Linked DNA regions of Methanocaldococcus jannaschii DSM 2661. The protein of the gene in region 1 binds, or shares a complex with, the protein of each later gene. Links are inferred from orthologs where the notes say so. Each region holds a gene or a part of one and is shown on either strand. Other genes may lie near its edges. The genes, in order: MJ_RS00830 and mcrC.

Region 1 (8,131 bases):
GGGTGCCGAGGCTCTCGCCCCCTAAACACCCTATCCGTGGCTCTACCCCGCCATCTACCTAACCCCCGGCTAACCTGCGAGTTATTTCGGGGGGAACCAGCTATCTCCGGGCTCGATTGGCTTTTCACCCCTAGACCGGGGTCAGAGGAGCACTTTGCGCGGTAACACCCCTGCGGGCCTCCACCCCTCTGGCGAGGGGCTTCACCCTACCCCGGCCTAGATCGCCCGGTTTCGGGTCGTACGGGTGTGACTCCGGGCCCATTAAGACCCCGCCCCTCACCCATAAGGGCTGCGGGCATGTCGGTTTCCCTACGCCTCCGGGGTTGAACCCCTTAGGCTCGCCACACCCGTACACTCCCCGGCCCGTTTTTCGAAACGGACGGCACGACCCCGGCATGCCACCCCTCGTACTCCTCCCTCGCGGGAGTTTCCTTCGGGGTGGTTACCTTTCGGGCCGTGCCATTCCGTACCCACCTGGTTTCAGGCTCTTTTCACCCCCCGCAAGGGGTGCTTTTCAGCTTTCCCTCACGGTACTAGTTCGCTATCGGTCTCGGGACGTATTTAGGGTTGGAAGCCTAATGTCTCCCAGCTTCCCGCGCGATATCCAACGCGCGGTACTCAGGGACACCCCAAGACCCCCAACTGGTTACGCCTACGGGGCTTTCACCCTCTATGGCGCCCCATTCCAGGGGACTTCGGCTTCCCAGTGGGGGTCTGTATTGGGGGCCCTGCAACTCCACATCTCCCTACCCTTACGGGTAGGGATTCGGTTTGCCCTGTGCCGGTTTCGGTCGCCCCTACTCCCGGCATCCCTGTTGGTTTCTTTTCCTGCGGGTACTCGGATGCTTCTTTTCCCCGCGTTCCCGCTCCCTAACGGGAGCGCCCCAAATGGGGCAGGAAGTCCCATTCGGGGATCCCGGGTTCCACGGCTGCCTGCGCCTCCCCCGGGCTTATCGCAGCTTGCCACGCCCTTCCTCGGCGCCCCGAGCCGAGCCATCCACCAGGTGGGCTGGTGGCCCGGCAGAGTATCCAGATTTCACCGGGATGTGGAAGCCTATGCATGGCCCTCATGTTTTTACGGGACTTTCGCAGTTTGTAATATTTATAAGGTAGTGAGATGCTGAAAGCATCAATTACCAAATAAAAATTATTTCCTGCGAAAGTCCCGTATCAGGCCCTTCACCTGCAACTCTTTGGAGTTGCAGGCTGCATATATAGTGGACCCGGTGGGATTTGAACCCACGGCCTCCGGCTTGCAAGGCCGGCGCTCTCCCAGCTGAGCTACGGGCCCACTTTCCCTATGAGGCAAGCCCACGACTGGTTTGGTGCCCCGCAGCAACCAGCGCTTTTTTCTCAGGAGGTGATCCAGCCGCAGTTCCCCTACGGCTACCTTGTTACGACTTCGCCCCCCTCGCTGAACCCAAGTTCGACCCTGCCCTTGCGGACAGGGCCTCACTTGGGCTCAACTCGGGTGGCGTGACGGGCGGTGTGTGCAAGGAGCAGGGACGCATTCACCGCGCCATGGTGAGGCGCGATTACTACGGATTCCGGCTTCACGAGGGCGAGTTACAGCCCTCGATCCGGACTACGACCGGGTTTAGGGGATTCGCTCCCCCTTTCGGGGTCGCGTCCCATTGTCCCGGCCATTGTAGCCCGCGTGTAGCCCAGGGGATTCGGGGCATGCGGACCTGTCGTTGCCCGCACCTTCCTCCGGCTTAGCGCCGGCGGTCCCCCATGAGTGCCCTCCTCCCGGAGGAGGAGGTAGCAACATGGGGCACGGGTCTCGCTCGTTACCTGACTTAACAGGACGCCTCACGGTACGAGCTGACGACGGCCATGCACCACCTCTCGGCGCGTCTGGCAAGGTCGTCAACCTGGCCTTCATCCTGCCGTCGCCCCTGGTAAGATGCCCGGCGTTGAATCCAATTAAACCGCAGGCTCCACCCGTTGTAGTGCTCCCCCGCCAATTCCTTTAAGTTTCAGTCTTGCGACCGTACTCCCCAGGCGGCGGACTTAACGGCTTCCCTTCGGCACCGCGTCGGCCCGAAGCCGACGCGACACCTAGTCCGCAGAGTTTACAGCCAGGACTACCCGGGTATCTAATCCGGTTTGCTCCCCTGGCCTTCGTCCCTCACCGTCGGACCCGTTCCAGCCGGGCGCCTTCGCCACAGGTGGTCCCCCAGGGATCAACGCATTTCACCGCTACCCCTGGGGTACCCCCGGCCTCTCCCGGTCCCAAGCCCGGCAGTATCTCTGCCAGCCCTGCGGTTGAGCCGCAGATTTAAGCAGAGACTTACCGGGCCGGCTACGGACGCTTTAGGCCCAATAACAGTGGCCACCACTTGGGCCGCCGGTATTACCGCGGCTGCTGGCACCGGACTTGCCCAGCCCTTATTCCCGGAGCTGTTTACACTCCGGAAAAGCCCACGCAGGGCGTGGGCACTCGGGGTCCCCCCGTCGCGCTTTCGCGCATTGCGGAGGTTTCGCGCCTGCTGCGCCCCGTAGGCCTGGACCCGTGTCTCAGTGTCCATCTCCGGGCTCCCCCTCTCAGGGCCCGTACGGATCGTAGGCTTGGTGGGCCGTTACCCCACCAACTACCTAATCCGCCGCAGCCCCATCCTCGGGCAGCTTACGCCTTTCGGGGAGGGATCATTCCAGACCTCCTCCCCTATGGGGGATTAGCCTCAGTTTCCCGAGGTTATCCCCCACCCGAGGGTAGGTTAGCCACGTGTTACTGAGCCGTGCGCCGGTGCTCCCCGAAGGGAGCCCCTTGACTCGCATGGCTTAGTCGGACCCCGATAGCAGTGGCCTCCGGCAGGATCAACCGGAATTAAGTGGGAGGTACGGTCGCAAGAAAGGATAAACCTTTCTTGCGGCTGGTTGCTGCGGGGTTTCACCACCAGTCGTGGGCTTGCCTCAGCCCCAACCCCTCCGGATTGGGGACGCATCCCTCAAGTGCATCCTATAACGAGAGGTTGTTATATGCAACGTTTTTAGGAATAGAACAATAATTTGAATAAATTATTAATACATGCTATGAGAGAAGATTATTGTAATAGGACTTTCGCAGGAATAAATTTTTTATTGCGTATTGACACCCTCTGGGTGTCTAAGTTCCAAATTCAATATATAAATTGCGAAAGTCCTATTATAAAATATTTGGAGCGTGGGATACATGGATGAAGTTAATATTAAAGTTGGAGATTATGTGGTTTATATAAATACTGGAACAAAAGGAAGAGTTGTAGATATAAGAAAAGACGAAAATGGAGACATTTGGGTTGTGTTAGATAACAATTTAATGTATAGACCGCACCTATTGAGAGTTATCGATAAGTCGAAGATAACAGAAAGAAAAGAAGATATTGATGAAGTCGTTAAGAAATTAGAAAAAGAAGAATTAGAAGAAGGAAAATTAATAGACCTGGATTTAGGAGATGCTTGTGGGGCTGGATAAATCATTATTATTTTCCTTTTATTTTTTAAATTTTTTAAATTTTTATAAACTTGTATTGGTGATTTAATGCTCTCCGACTATGAGGAGTTTTTAAGATTAGAGAAGGCAAGAAAAATTATCTTAGAAATATTAAATGAAAAGGGTAGAGATGCATTGTATGACTTAAGTGGATTGTCAGGAGGGTTTTTAATAGATGAAAAAGATAAAGCTTTATTAAATACCTACATTGGGTCATCTTACTTTGCAGAGAAGGTTAATGAATATGGGCTTAAACATTTAGGTGGAGATGAGAATGATAAATGTGTTGGTTTTAATAGAACATCATCGGCAATTTTAGCCACTATATTGGCATTAAAACCAAAAAAAGTTATCCACTATCTACCAGAACTTCCAGGACATCCATCAATAGAGAGAAGTTGTAAAATTGTTAATGCTAAGTATTTTGAATCTGATAAAGTAGGAGAGATTTTAAATAAAATAGATAAAGATACTCTAGTTATTATCACTGGTTCAACAATGGATTTGAAAGTTATTGAACTTGAAAACTTTAAAAAAGTTATTAATACAGCTAAAAATAAAGAAGCTATTGTCTTTGTTGATGATGCCTCTGGAGCGAGAGTTAGGTTGTTATTTAATCAACCTCCAGCATTAAAATTGGGAGCTGATTTGGTAGTTACAAGCACAGATAAGCTTATGGAAGGACCGAGGGGAGGTTTATTAGCTGGAAAAAAGGAACTTGTTGATAAGATATATATTGAAGGCACTAAGTTTGGCTTAGAAGCTCAGCCCCCTTTATTGGCTGGTATATATAGAGCTTTAAAAAACTTTAACTTAGAAAGAATTAGAAAAGCATTTGAAAGGGCTAAAAACTTTGATTTATCTAAGATTGAAAAATTAAACAAAGAGCTTAAGGCAATAGATGATAATATAAATATTGTTTATGAAAGAACACCAACGGGATTTGTAATAAAAAGAGTTTATAAAGATGACACTATAAATATTAAAAAACTCATTGAGATTGGGTTTAATTTGTTAAAAAATTATGGAATTATAACTATAACCGTGGCAGGTATGCCTGGGGCAAGTAAAAGTTTAAGGATTGATTTAACATCAAGGGATGCTGAAAGGATTGATGATAATTATATAATAAAGGCAATAGTTGAATCAATAAAAATGGCTTTTAAATCTTAAAAAGTTTAAAGTTCCTTTATATCACTAATTGTGGTTAAATATTTTTATAACTCTTTAAATCCATAGGGGAAGCCCCTATTGGGATACCCGAGCGGGGCTTCACTTCGTTCAGCCCCACTTTAATGAGAGTATTTAGGATATATGAGTTTAAATCTCCTTATAACTCTTTAAATCTGAAAATCTAACAACTTCATGCATTGCCTTTAACTCAATAGGTATTTCATTCTCTTTCAATAACACTAAGGGATTTATTCCCCCCATTGTTACAACTCCACACATGTCTTTATTCACGCCAATACCATAAAGTTCATTGTTTGGCTCTCCTATAGCTTTAATACCATTCCAATTTAATTTCTTTAAAACTTCTTCTAATTTCTCTCTTGCAACTCTATGCACTTCCCTAAATCCTGCCAAAAATGTTTTTTCACAATCAACAAAATTAAAGAAAACTTCATGAGGGTCTAATGACGAACCATCATAACCAATTATATCAATAAACCTCTCCTTATCTTCAGTTATCTCCAAAATCCCCCCATATTTTGGTATGAGAGGAACTGAGTTTCTTAAAAATATTCCATCTAAGGTTACAGCACAGATTGTTTGAATTTTTATCCTATCATTTTCTTCAACAATTCCAAATCTGTCGGATATGCCTAAACCTTTTTTATATGCCTCTTTTAGTATATCAAATGCCTCATCAAGGTATTTTTTATCGATAAATGCAGTATTTACTATAACATCTCCATCAGCTTCATCTATATCATAGGTTACCTTTGCCATTGCATTGAACATTTTTGATAAAGCGGTTTTTATTCTTATATTTGCCTTCTTTGTTACTATATCCCTTGGATTCTTTTTAAGCTTATGGAGAGATTCTAATCTAACAATTGATGACATTGGACAAATTTCAACGCAGTAGTTGTTTTCAACAAATGGAGCTATTGGTGTTAGACCTCCAATTAAAGCGACTCCCACCTTATCATCTCCAACATCTAATCCTAAAACATTTTCTGTCCCATAACTAATAATACATTTTAATTCATCTATCTCCAATATAGTCTCAAATCTCTCCAAAAACTCAACTCCAAAGTATCTAAAGTTTGCTGGTAAATAACCCTCCCCATTCTCTATAATACCCATAACATCTGTTTCTTTCTTCTCAATAAATGCTCTCAATGGGTCTATAGATGTAGATTTGTAATCTATAATTTCTTTAAATTCTACTGGTTTTCCATCCTCATATTTAACAACTCCAGCACATACATGGAGTGGAAAAATGCCATTTTGTAGTAGGATATTATCAAAGTTTAATGAGCAGAGGGTATTTATTTCCACGAATTTTTCCCTATCTATAATTCCAACTCTATCCCCAACAGCCAAACCAGACTCATAGACACTTTTTATTATTTTTAACACATCATTAAAGTCTGCATAAACCTGACATCTGTTGATAACTACATATCCAAACCTATAGTTGGCAGATATTGTTTTTTCCAATATATTCGAGTAAATACTCCCCAGTCTATAAGATATATTAGCTTTCTCCAACTCCTCTAAACCTCTCTCAGTTATAACCCTTCCAGCATAACCAACTTTTTTTGTTAATTTCATCCCATCCAATAACTTTAAATGATATCTCACAGCCCTCTCTCCAATTTTATAACCCCTCTTATTAAGTTCTTTAGCTATAATTTTAGCCCCTACAGGCTCTTTTGATTTAGATAAAATATCTAAAATTTCTATTAACTTCCTATCAAGGTCTGCCATTATTATCACCTAAAAAATAATTATTAAAAAAAAGAATAATAAAAATTTATTTATCTAATCTCTCTTTCAATAACTCAATGACTCTCTTTGGATCTGCCCTTCCCCTTGTTAATCTCATTACTTGCCCCATTAAGAAGTTCAATGCCTCTTTTTTACCATTTAGATAATCTTCAACTGCCTTTGGATTGTTTTTAATAGCTTCCTCAACCGCTTTAACTAAAGCGTCTTCATCTCTAATAACTGTTAATCCAAGCTCCTCAACGAGTTCTTTAGGCATCTTCTTTCCTCTATTTATAACCAACAAATCAACAATCTCTTTAGCTATTTTTTGAGATATAACCCCCTCTTTAATTAGCTTTATTAATTCAACTATATGCTCTGCCTTAACCCCACTCTCATACAAATCTACTTTGTGATACTGTAAAGACCTCCTCAACTCATTTCTAATCCATGTAACTGCCAAATCAACATTTTCCTTATTAACACCTAAGGATTTAACAACTTCCTCAAACATTTCAGCCATATCTAAGTCAGAAACTAATACCTTAGCATCCTCTTCATCAATACCATACTCTTCAACAAATCTTTTCTTCTTAGCTAATGGTGTTTCTGGCATTTTTTCCTCTATTTCCTTAACCCATTTTTCAGAGATGACTATTGGCTGAATGTCTGGGTCTGGAATATATCTGTAATCTTCAGCAGTCTCTTTACTTCTCATTGCCTTAGTTATCATCTGACTTTCTAAGAATGCTCTTGTTTCTCTTTTAACCTCTCCCCCTCTTTTAATAATGTTTTTCTGTCTGATTAGTTCATATTTTAGAACTTTATAAACCCCTTTAATTGAATTGACGTTTTTAACCTCAACCCTATTTCCTTGGACTCCCATATATTCAATGGAAATATTTACATCAGCCCTCATTGTTCCTTCTCCTCTTAAACAGCCAAGGTATCTGAATAATGTCATCAATTGCTTTAAAAATTCTCTTGCTTCTTCTGGGCTTTTTATATCTGGCTTTGTAACAATCTCAATTAGTGGGGTTCCGCTTCTGTTATAATCAACAATTCCAAAACTTGGGTTGTACTGCCCAGGGTCTTCCTCTAAATGAACCTCATGTATTCCAATACCCATAAACTCTCCATCTACTCCAATAGGGGTTGAAGTTCTCTGATAACCGCTCGGTAAATCTGGATAATCATAATGCTTTCTTTGGAAGTAAATATCTTCATCAACAACTATTTTACAACCAAGCATCTTTGCAACCATTATTGCAACTTCCACTGCCTTTTTATTTGGTGGGAGTGGTTTTGCTCCAGGCAATCCAAGACAGACAGGACAAACATTCGTGTTTGGCTCTGCATCTAAATAATTCGTTGAGCAGTTACAGAATAATTTTGATTTTGTATCAATTTGAACATGTATCTCCAAACCACACTTCATTTTAACATCTTCCATATTTCCACCCATTAAATTTTAATTTACACCTCCGAGCGTAAGCGAGGAGGTGTTAGTTTTGATGAAACTTTATTAAATTTTCACGTGCATTTCCAAACCACACTTCATTTTAACGTCATCGTTCATGTTTCCACCTTATTTTGGTCTTTTTAAAACTTAGCTTTTTGGTTTTAAGATTTTTGGTCCCCTTGCTAAGGCAGTTATTCCAGTTCTTGCCATTTCTTTAATTCCTAATGGTTTAACTAAGTCAATAAATGCGTTTA
Region 2 (8,021 bases), 610 kb from region 1 along the record:
TTAATCCAACTTTATATTCTAAATCCTCTACATAACTCTGTATTGATGAAACATTAGGTTTGTTTGAAACTTCAACACCCATTTTCTCACCTTATACAATTAGAACATTAAGATTCCCATAATTAGTAGCATTAAGAACAAACCAGTGGCAATTCCTTGAATCTTACCATTATAATATCCTGCCTGCCACTTTGCTAACAATCCATTATAGCACATTTCATTTCCAATTAATCTCATTCTACTCTCAATTATTGCCATTTCTGGTGTTATTGGTTTTATAACACCCTCTTCCTCTTCTCCTCCTCCTTTTCCTCCTTCTAACTCAATTATAAATGGGTCTTCGTCAATAGCTCCTGGGTCTTTACTTAAACACTCTTTTATTGCTTGTGTTATTTTACCAATATCTTCACAGTCAATTAAATCAACAACTTCAACTATCTGCCTTCTAAATCTTTCAACTGCTTCTTTATTCACGTTCTCTAAGAATGGTATGGCCCCTTTAGCTCCAATAATACCTCCATCGTCTCCAATGCCATTTTCCCATAATGCTTTAAAACACTGTCCAGTTATATGCCCTTGGACTTCTGAACCACAGAGAATCATAAACCTAATGTTTGGGTTTGATATATAGTTTGCTACAACCTTTTCAATACCCAAGTTTTCTGTGTGGCAAGGTCCTGCTATAGCAGCCCCTGCATCGATACATGCTTGCTCCAAACCGTGAGAACCTAAAGTTACAACTCCAACACAACTTTCCGGATTTCCAACAACATATTCACCAGAGACAATTGGCCATCCTGGTGCTGGTTCTCTTTTATTTGCCATAGACATCACCATAAAAATTTTTAAGAGATTTTTAGAATTTCACTCCCAATATTATCGCCAACAGTGCCATTATCCCAAGACCTATCCAAAATCCAAAGAATGCACTCTTAAAGTATCCTGATATTGCATAGACGCCATCTCTATTTGGGAATGAGTTTAATGGTGGATACCTTGGATCTAAAGAATGCTCATATGCATCTACCAATGTTTCCAATTTTTTAATTTGTTCTTCTATTGGAGAAACATCAACAAATAACAAATCTCCAAATCCTTTTGTAATTACTCCTGTTTCAACAGTATATACTAAAGGAATATTCTGGTCTATAAATACATAAGTTGCCATATTATCACCTTATTCCTCCTTCTTAGGAATCTCTGGAACGTGAAGAACTGCACAGGCATCTTTAAATGACATCTTAACAAACTTCACATAGACAATTGCCCATAATATTATTGAAACAATTATAGATACTATATCTAATTTAACTACTGAGAATACAAACCATGTTATAAAACCACAAGCAACTGCTAATGTTAATGTTCTCTTATGGCTTTCATTTGGACCCAAACATGCGTTAAATGGATGTAATATTGCCATACCCGCAGCAATAAATGCCAAGGCCATCATACCATTATTTAATGCATAATCAATGTATTTTTGTGGTTCTAAACTACCCACATAGGCAACAGTAAATCCTAATAAAGCCATGGCTCCTGCAATTGATAAAAATGTCATACTTCTAACCATAATTGGAATCTTCATACCTACTGGATTTACTGTTAATCTTCCAACGATATATCCAATAACTGCTGAAACTATCAATGTTATAATTGGAGCTACCAAATAAGGAAGATTGAAGTAATCAGGAATTAAAACACCTGCAACTGCCGCCAATGTTCCCATACCTAAACTTACCATACCAATGGACGGAACTCCTGTTCCAAGACCGTAAGCAGCTACTTTCCTAACAGTATTTGCTCCAGCAACACATGCTGCAGATGCCAATAAACCGCCAATTAACATTCCCAATCCATAAGGTGACAAAAAGTTTGCTAAATAGCATCCAACCAATGATAAAGCAATACCTACAGCAAATATTTGCTCTTCAGGATAAAGTTCAGCTGCATGACCTCCTCCACCATGTGACATAATTAATCACCCATTCTATATTGTTAAATTTATAAAACCATCAATACTGAAATTATACCAAACAATAATGAAGCTACTGTTGATGCAATAACTCCATTAGGCATTTTCTTGAATTTTGGGTCGTGGAATCCTTCAATAGTCCCTCCAATGTTATATGATGCTAAAACCGCATTGATAAAGAAGAAACCAACTGCTAACATCCCTGCAACTCCTGGATCTAAACCGAGTTTTCTTAAAGCAATGTATGCTAAAGCTCCACCAATTCCTCCTAAAGCCGCTCCTATTAAACCACTAACAAAACAAACAGTTGGAACTCCATGTCCTGTAGTCCCTGGAGTAACATAAGGTTTTTGTGGATCTTTAGTTATAGGATCAATTTCACACTTATCTGCAGCTGGAACAACCCCAACTCCAAATACATAAATTAATTGCCCAATTAACATCGTTACTCCGAGCATAATCATTGAACTTACAGCTCCAGAGATCATAATCAATGCCATTCCAATAGGTGATAAACCTACATTTGATGCCATTACTGCAGCACCCATCAATCCAGTAAAACCTGCCCCTGCTGCCAACTGTGTTGTTCCTGTTCCAACCCCTGTTGAGGTCGCCATAGCCGCTGGAGCCCCTCCAACAGGGATAAAATGAACACTTGCATTAATTATTGCCCCTGCAATAGTCATCTCAATTAATGGAACAATTGCGCTAACAATATCCATACATTATCACCTTTTATTTTGTGTATGGTCCATACTTATTTCTTGCAAAGACCTCAACCTTTCTATTTATTATTGCCAATATAGCTACGATTATCAAACCAATAACAATTGATATTATTGAAGCAGTTATTACACTTCCTCCCTGACCTCCTTTTAATATATCTCCCAAAACACCTCTCCAACCATCTAAAAATACAATTAAACCAAAGCATAAACCAGTTAAAACTCCTCCTAATCTTGAACAGAAGTATGAGGAGTCCATACCGTTTCTTAAACCATATTCTGCTTTAATGTCAATATCTCCATGGTTAGCAACTGGAACTCCTCCTCCAAATGGATATTTTTGATATTCTCTTTCAGCACCATAATGAACGTCTCCAGTTGATGAACCAATTGCACCAACAGTAATCCCAAATATCAATGCAATCAATGGCAGTGGGAATGGGTTTCCTAATATAGTGTTAGCTAAATAAGCCATTAAAACCATACAAAAGACTGCAATAAAACCATGTCCAACAATTGGGCCAAGATGGCTCATTACAACATCCCAATAAACTGGCTGACCAAAGTTCTTTGATTGACCCACAATTCTACCTAAATATGCTGAAATAGCATAAGCCCCATGAACAAAAGCAGCTACTCCTGCTCCTAAAATTAACGCTAAAATTGGGTTTAATCCCATTTGCATAATAGCATAAGCAACTGTCCCCGCAACTGCAACATACAAACCATAAGAAACTGGCTCCCCAGATATAGCCTTGTTAAAGTATCTGTGTATATTCCCCATCTGTGGAGCTAACTGAACCTGTGAGTTTGGGTTTGACTGAGACCCTACATCAGATTCCAAATCTTCTGCACATCCAGCAACTGTTGCCAATGCACCACTCAACGCTAAAGCCCCAAGGGCTATCAGTGTTGCATCCATCCTATCACCTCATTTTACATAAGACTTAGTTTTATTAGGTTAATATATAAGGTTTTCTATTTGATTCTGTTAAAATTCACTTAATTTTTATTTAACTTTTTTTTAGTTATAGGAATCCATCCAGAATATTAAAAACAATGTCAGAATTTAAGTTTTTGTATTTTACGTTTTAATATGCTTAACAATATCAACATAATAAAAAATTAAAAAATTTAGAATTTAGTGAGCTGGGATGATTGGATCTCTTTCTCCAGCTGGCTCGAATTCTCTTAAAGCACCTCTTGCAAACTCTTTTCTTGGATGTGTGAAGTCAAAGACTAATGATGGGTCTGCAAATGCAACCTTAATTAATGGGTTCAATGCAAATGCGTCTCCTCTTGCTGAGTGTGCAGCCTGTGTAATTCCAGCATATTCTCCTTGGTGACCAACGTTCATTGCGTAGTTTGGATAGTTAGGCCCTCTCAATTCTAATGGGGAACCTTCATCGTTTCTGAATGATAATGAGTTGGCTGCTCCACACTGGTCTTGTAAGTCATAACCATAGAATCCTAATCTGCTGTGGTATTCTTTGTGCAATATCTGGCTTAGATACCATCCGTTAACTCCAGCGTTTGAGTTTCCTGTAGCTAATGCAGTTGTAATACCTGCTGCAGCAGCTGTAACCCCTGCTCTTTGGGAACCTCCGAAGTGGTCTTCTAACAATGCTGGGAAGGTGTCATACTGCTCTAAACCATATAAAGTTACTTCAGTAGCAATATCTTCAACAACATCCATTGTTGGTTTTACGCTGTTGCATCCTCCATATTTCTTGGTTATGTAGTCATATCCGTAGTATGAGAAGTCATCCAAGATGTCATCTGTATAGGTTGCTGTAGCATACTGTGTAAATCCGACTCCTCCAGACATGTATCCTCCTAACCAGATTTGGTCATACAACATAGCCCCAGCAGCAACAACCTCTAATGACTGTTCAACTGGGTCATCTGAAACTCTTGATGTTTGAACAATATCTGCCAAGACTCCGAAGAAGATACCTCCTGGTTCATTTGGCCCTCTTGCTCTTCTTGCTGGCAAGAATGAAGCCATCTGAATGACATCAGCGTGCTTTGCAGCGTATGAGAAGTCAGCAATTGCTGCCTCCCCAGCACAGAGCTTGTAAGCTGTAATGAATGACATTCCAATCTGCATAGCACTCCATCTTGCTATTGTTCCCCCATCACAAACTCTACCGACTAATGTTGGAACTCTTGAAACTTGGTATGTTCTCTTACCGATTGCCTTCTTGATTTGTTCTGCCTGCTCTTCTGGGAACAACTTGTTAATGTCAATTAAGAACCTCTTGTCAATCTCATCTGCTAATTCGTCATCTCCAGTGAATATCTTAGCGTAACAGTCCCAGACTAATGCTGGGTGGACCTCAACCATGTGCTCCTGAACAACTGCTCCTCCTGGGAGAGCGTGGTTAATAGTTTCCATGTATTCATTAATTGTTTCTGGAGTAACCTCTACCCCCAATCTCTTTTCAAGAACAGCGTGAGCTGTATCCATCCCAACGATAACTGTTCTTCTTATGTCATCCCAGAACTGCTGCATTGCAGCGTTGTTCATGAAGTGTAAGTCATCCCCTTCAACAATTGCATCTGTATTTGAAACTTTGTAAGGCATTAATTTTCTCTGCCCCAATGGAACTCCAATATCTGGGTTGTAAAATGGAATTCCTCCTCTCTTCTCAATTAATTTTTGTGCTGCCTCAACGAATTCTCTTTTTCTTGCTGACTGTCTCCATCCGCCAAAGACATAGAACTTAGTGTATTTTTCTCTTGGGTCTTCTTCAAACTTTTCCTTTAATGCCTTTAAGAACAATCTTTTTTCAGCATCCATCGGGCTCACCTCTGTGAGGAATTTTGATTTTTATTTTTTATTTTTCTAAGTTATATTTTTGAGATTTATAATTTATTTTTGTAGTTTTAGTGGGAGAAAGTTATAAAGGTTAAATGGGCAAAGCCCAAATCTTAGAGTTTCTCGAAAACATCTTCTACTGGTAAGAACCCTCCTAAGGTTCTTGCTCTGTGGATTCTCTTAACAACTGTTAATAATTCTTCATCTTCTCTCATTGGGACTCCATCAATTCTGTAGATGGTTGTAATCTCTTTCAATTTCTCTTCTGGTAAAGGTTCTCCAACATCTACAGGCTCATCTAATGGTCTTCCAACCTGGTCTTTAACGTATAAAACGTGTCCTGTTTTCTCATCATAAACATATCTCTGGAGAGCATCGAACATTAAACCGTTTTCATCCAATCTTAATGAGTGTCCGTGGACAGTAGCTCCTCTAATACCAATTCTTGCAGGGTCAAAGAATGCTGTATCAATTAAGAAGTTCTTTGATAATGCTTCTAAGTCACTCTCTCTCATCTCAATAACTTGTCTTCCGGATAATGTTCCAGTATCTACTCCTCTAAATCTCCACATGTAAGTTCTTGCTCTGTCATATGGCTGAGCTGGAGCGAAGTACATTGAATCGGTAAATTGTATGTATCTAATTCTGTGACCTTCTTTAGCTCCATTTAATGGCTCAACTAAATCTCTTACATAGTCTTCTGGTAAATCCATCTCCTCTAATGGTGGGTGAACTGTTTTGTAATCCTCTCCTGGCTGTCTGTGACCCATTATCTTAACAACATCATCATCTGGAATGTCTCTCAACTTTTCTAACTGAACATCTGGATTCATGTGGTCTCTTCTATTTTGAGCAATTTTTGTTTGACCTGGGTAGAACTGTGGCTTGTATGCCATACAATCACCTCAATTTAGGTTTAAATGAAGTTTTATTTTTCTTATTACCTCATCAATTTTAGTTTGGGGACAAGATTCTCCCCTAATTACTCCAGTTACGATATCTACAACTGTCCCTTTGGTCTTAGGTTCTAAGGGCATGACATCCCTTGTCTTTATTCCATATTTAGCAAGGTCTTCCATATCCACAGGAGCTTGACAGACAATAATCGTTGGAATTTCAACGTATTTTAGGAGGAGACCCGCTTTATAGACGATATGGCTGATAACGTTTCCGAAATGAACAACACAGAGCTTATGTCTATTTATTTGCTCTGCCTCTTCTGGTTTGATACCAAAGGTTGAACCCAGAGCTCCTCTCGGAGCATCATGTGGTATTCCTGAACCAGCATTTAAAACCAGAACGCTTGTTTGAATCCCTGCTTCCCTTATTCCATAAGTTATCTCACAGACAGGTTTTGTTATATGCCTCCTTCCTGGTGACATCGCTACAACTACCACATCATTTTTTAATGCCTCTGCAAATGTCCCTCTCTGTGCTAATCCTCCCCCTTCTCCTAAACCCATCACTGACCTACAATCCACAATTTGTTCCCTTCTCCCTACTGGCATACTATTCCTCTTTTTCTTCTTTTTCTACAACTGTAACAGAGTTTGCCATTCTACTTCTTGGATCAACCATTCCTATCAATCTTCTGTCCATCTCATTTATTAGGAAGACCCCATCTTCACCATATTTTATATAGTCGGTAACTGTTGGTCTGTCTTTTAAGAATTTCCCGACTCTTAAGTTGTAGCCAAATGGGAACATTTCTTTGCAGATTTCATCTAATTTATCCAACTCACTGTCATCACTGAGAGTTATCCAGAATCTCCCTGCCATCACTGTTAGCTCTACTGGAACTCCTTTAACATGTATTATCTTCCTCTCTGTGTGATTCACTGGCAAACCTCTTGCAGGCCCATAAGTGATAACTTTAGGGAGGGGCTGACCGTGGATTACAACTCTCTCCACGGTCTTCAAGTCATAAATTTTATTGAGAAATTTTTCAGTTGTGGAGGCTTTCAAATACCTATGTGGGAAGATTTCAACTTCAATCATAAACAATCACTTAAAGTTTTAGATTTTGTCCTTAACTTCTAATGCTCCTTTTATGACATACTTCAATGGCTCTCTGAATTCATCAATTGCACTGAAGACAGTTCCAACTAATGCTGATGTTCTCTCTGGTGAGAACATCTGTGTTCCAGCGTCTAAACACATTGCAGCTGCAACTGGCGGGATAGCAAATCCTTTTGAGTGTCTTGTAACGATGTGGTTTCCGTTGAAGATACCTGGCCCTCCTCCTCCGTAAATTGAGTGACTGAAGAATGAGAATCCAACTGCTGTACCTTCTGCTCTACCGAAGTCAACTCCTGGTAATCCTGTTTCGTATTCTAAGATGTCGTTGTAGTATAAGATTGTTGATGCAATGTTCTGTGCTGCTCTTGCAGCCCCACAGTTTACTATAGCAGCTGCAACTAAACCAGCTGCAGCGTAAGCGTTCCACTTAGCAACATCAACTGGTTTGTATAACTTAAATCCTGATGGTAATGTTTTGTCT

The links.
Region 2: the proteins of MJ_RS00830 (region 1) and mcrC are in contact, whole or in part, in a cryo-EM structure (PDB 8S7X), measured with the Methanococcus maripaludis proteins. The link is inferred for Methanocaldococcus jannaschii DSM 2661 from one-to-one orthologs. Residues at the interface, in WP_011169945.1 of Methanococcus maripaludis: Tyr18, Asn20, Thr21, Thr23, Glu31, Lys33, Trp38, Leu40, Asp44, Ile45, Tyr46, Tyr47, Arg48, Leu51; in WP_011171501.1 of Methanococcus maripaludis: Asp143, Met144, Glu145, Ala148, Ala149, Thr154, Lys155, Asn156, Val157, Met158, Pro159, Leu160.

The regions. Positions count from the first base shown.
Region 1 is NC_000909.1:156,629-164,759, forward strand. What follows is about bases 1,914-4,816. They hold MJ_RS00830 (DUF2098 domain-containing protein), read left to right. Parts: upstream 1,914-3,175; coding sequence 3,176-3,457; downstream 3,458-4,816. Other genes in these bases: MJ_RS00835 (TIGR03576 family pyridoxal phosphate-dependent enzyme), read left to right, coding at 3,524-4,648; MJ_RS00840 (DUF128 domain-containing protein), read right to left, coding at 4,796-4,816. Also shown: more of MJ_RS00840, read right to left, coding at 4,817-6,415; Asp-tRNA(Asn)/Glu-tRNA(Gln) amidotransferase subunit GatB, read right to left, coding at 6,462-7,868; ilvN (acetolactate synthase small subunit), read right to left, coding at 8,025-8,131.
Region 2 is NC_000909.1:769,304-777,324, reverse strand. The notes cover bases 5,229-8,021. They hold mcrC (methyl-coenzyme M reductase I operon protein C), read right to left. Parts: upstream 7,030-8,021; coding sequence 6,427-7,029; downstream 5,229-6,426. Other genes in these bases: mcrB (coenzyme-B sulfoethylthiotransferase subunit beta), read right to left, coding at 7,538-8,021; mcrD (methyl-coenzyme M reductase operon protein D), read right to left, coding at 7,031-7,519; mcrG (coenzyme-B sulfoethylthiotransferase subunit gamma), read right to left, coding at 5,635-6,417; mcrA (coenzyme-B sulfoethylthiotransferase subunit alpha), read right to left, coding at 5,229-5,503. Also shown: MJ_RS04570 (tetrahydromethanopterin S-methyltransferase subunit F), read right to left, coding at 1-82; mtrA (tetrahydromethanopterin S-methyltransferase subunit A), read right to left, coding at 100-825; MJ_RS04560 (tetrahydromethanopterin S-methyltransferase subunit B), read right to left, coding at 857-1,168; tetrahydromethanopterin S-methyltransferase subunit MtrC, read right to left, coding at 1,178-1,975; mtrD (tetrahydromethanopterin S-methyltransferase subunit D), read right to left, coding at 2,005-2,697; mtrE (tetrahydromethanopterin S-methyltransferase subunit E), read right to left, coding at 2,711-3,622; more of mcrA, read right to left, coding at 3,842-5,228.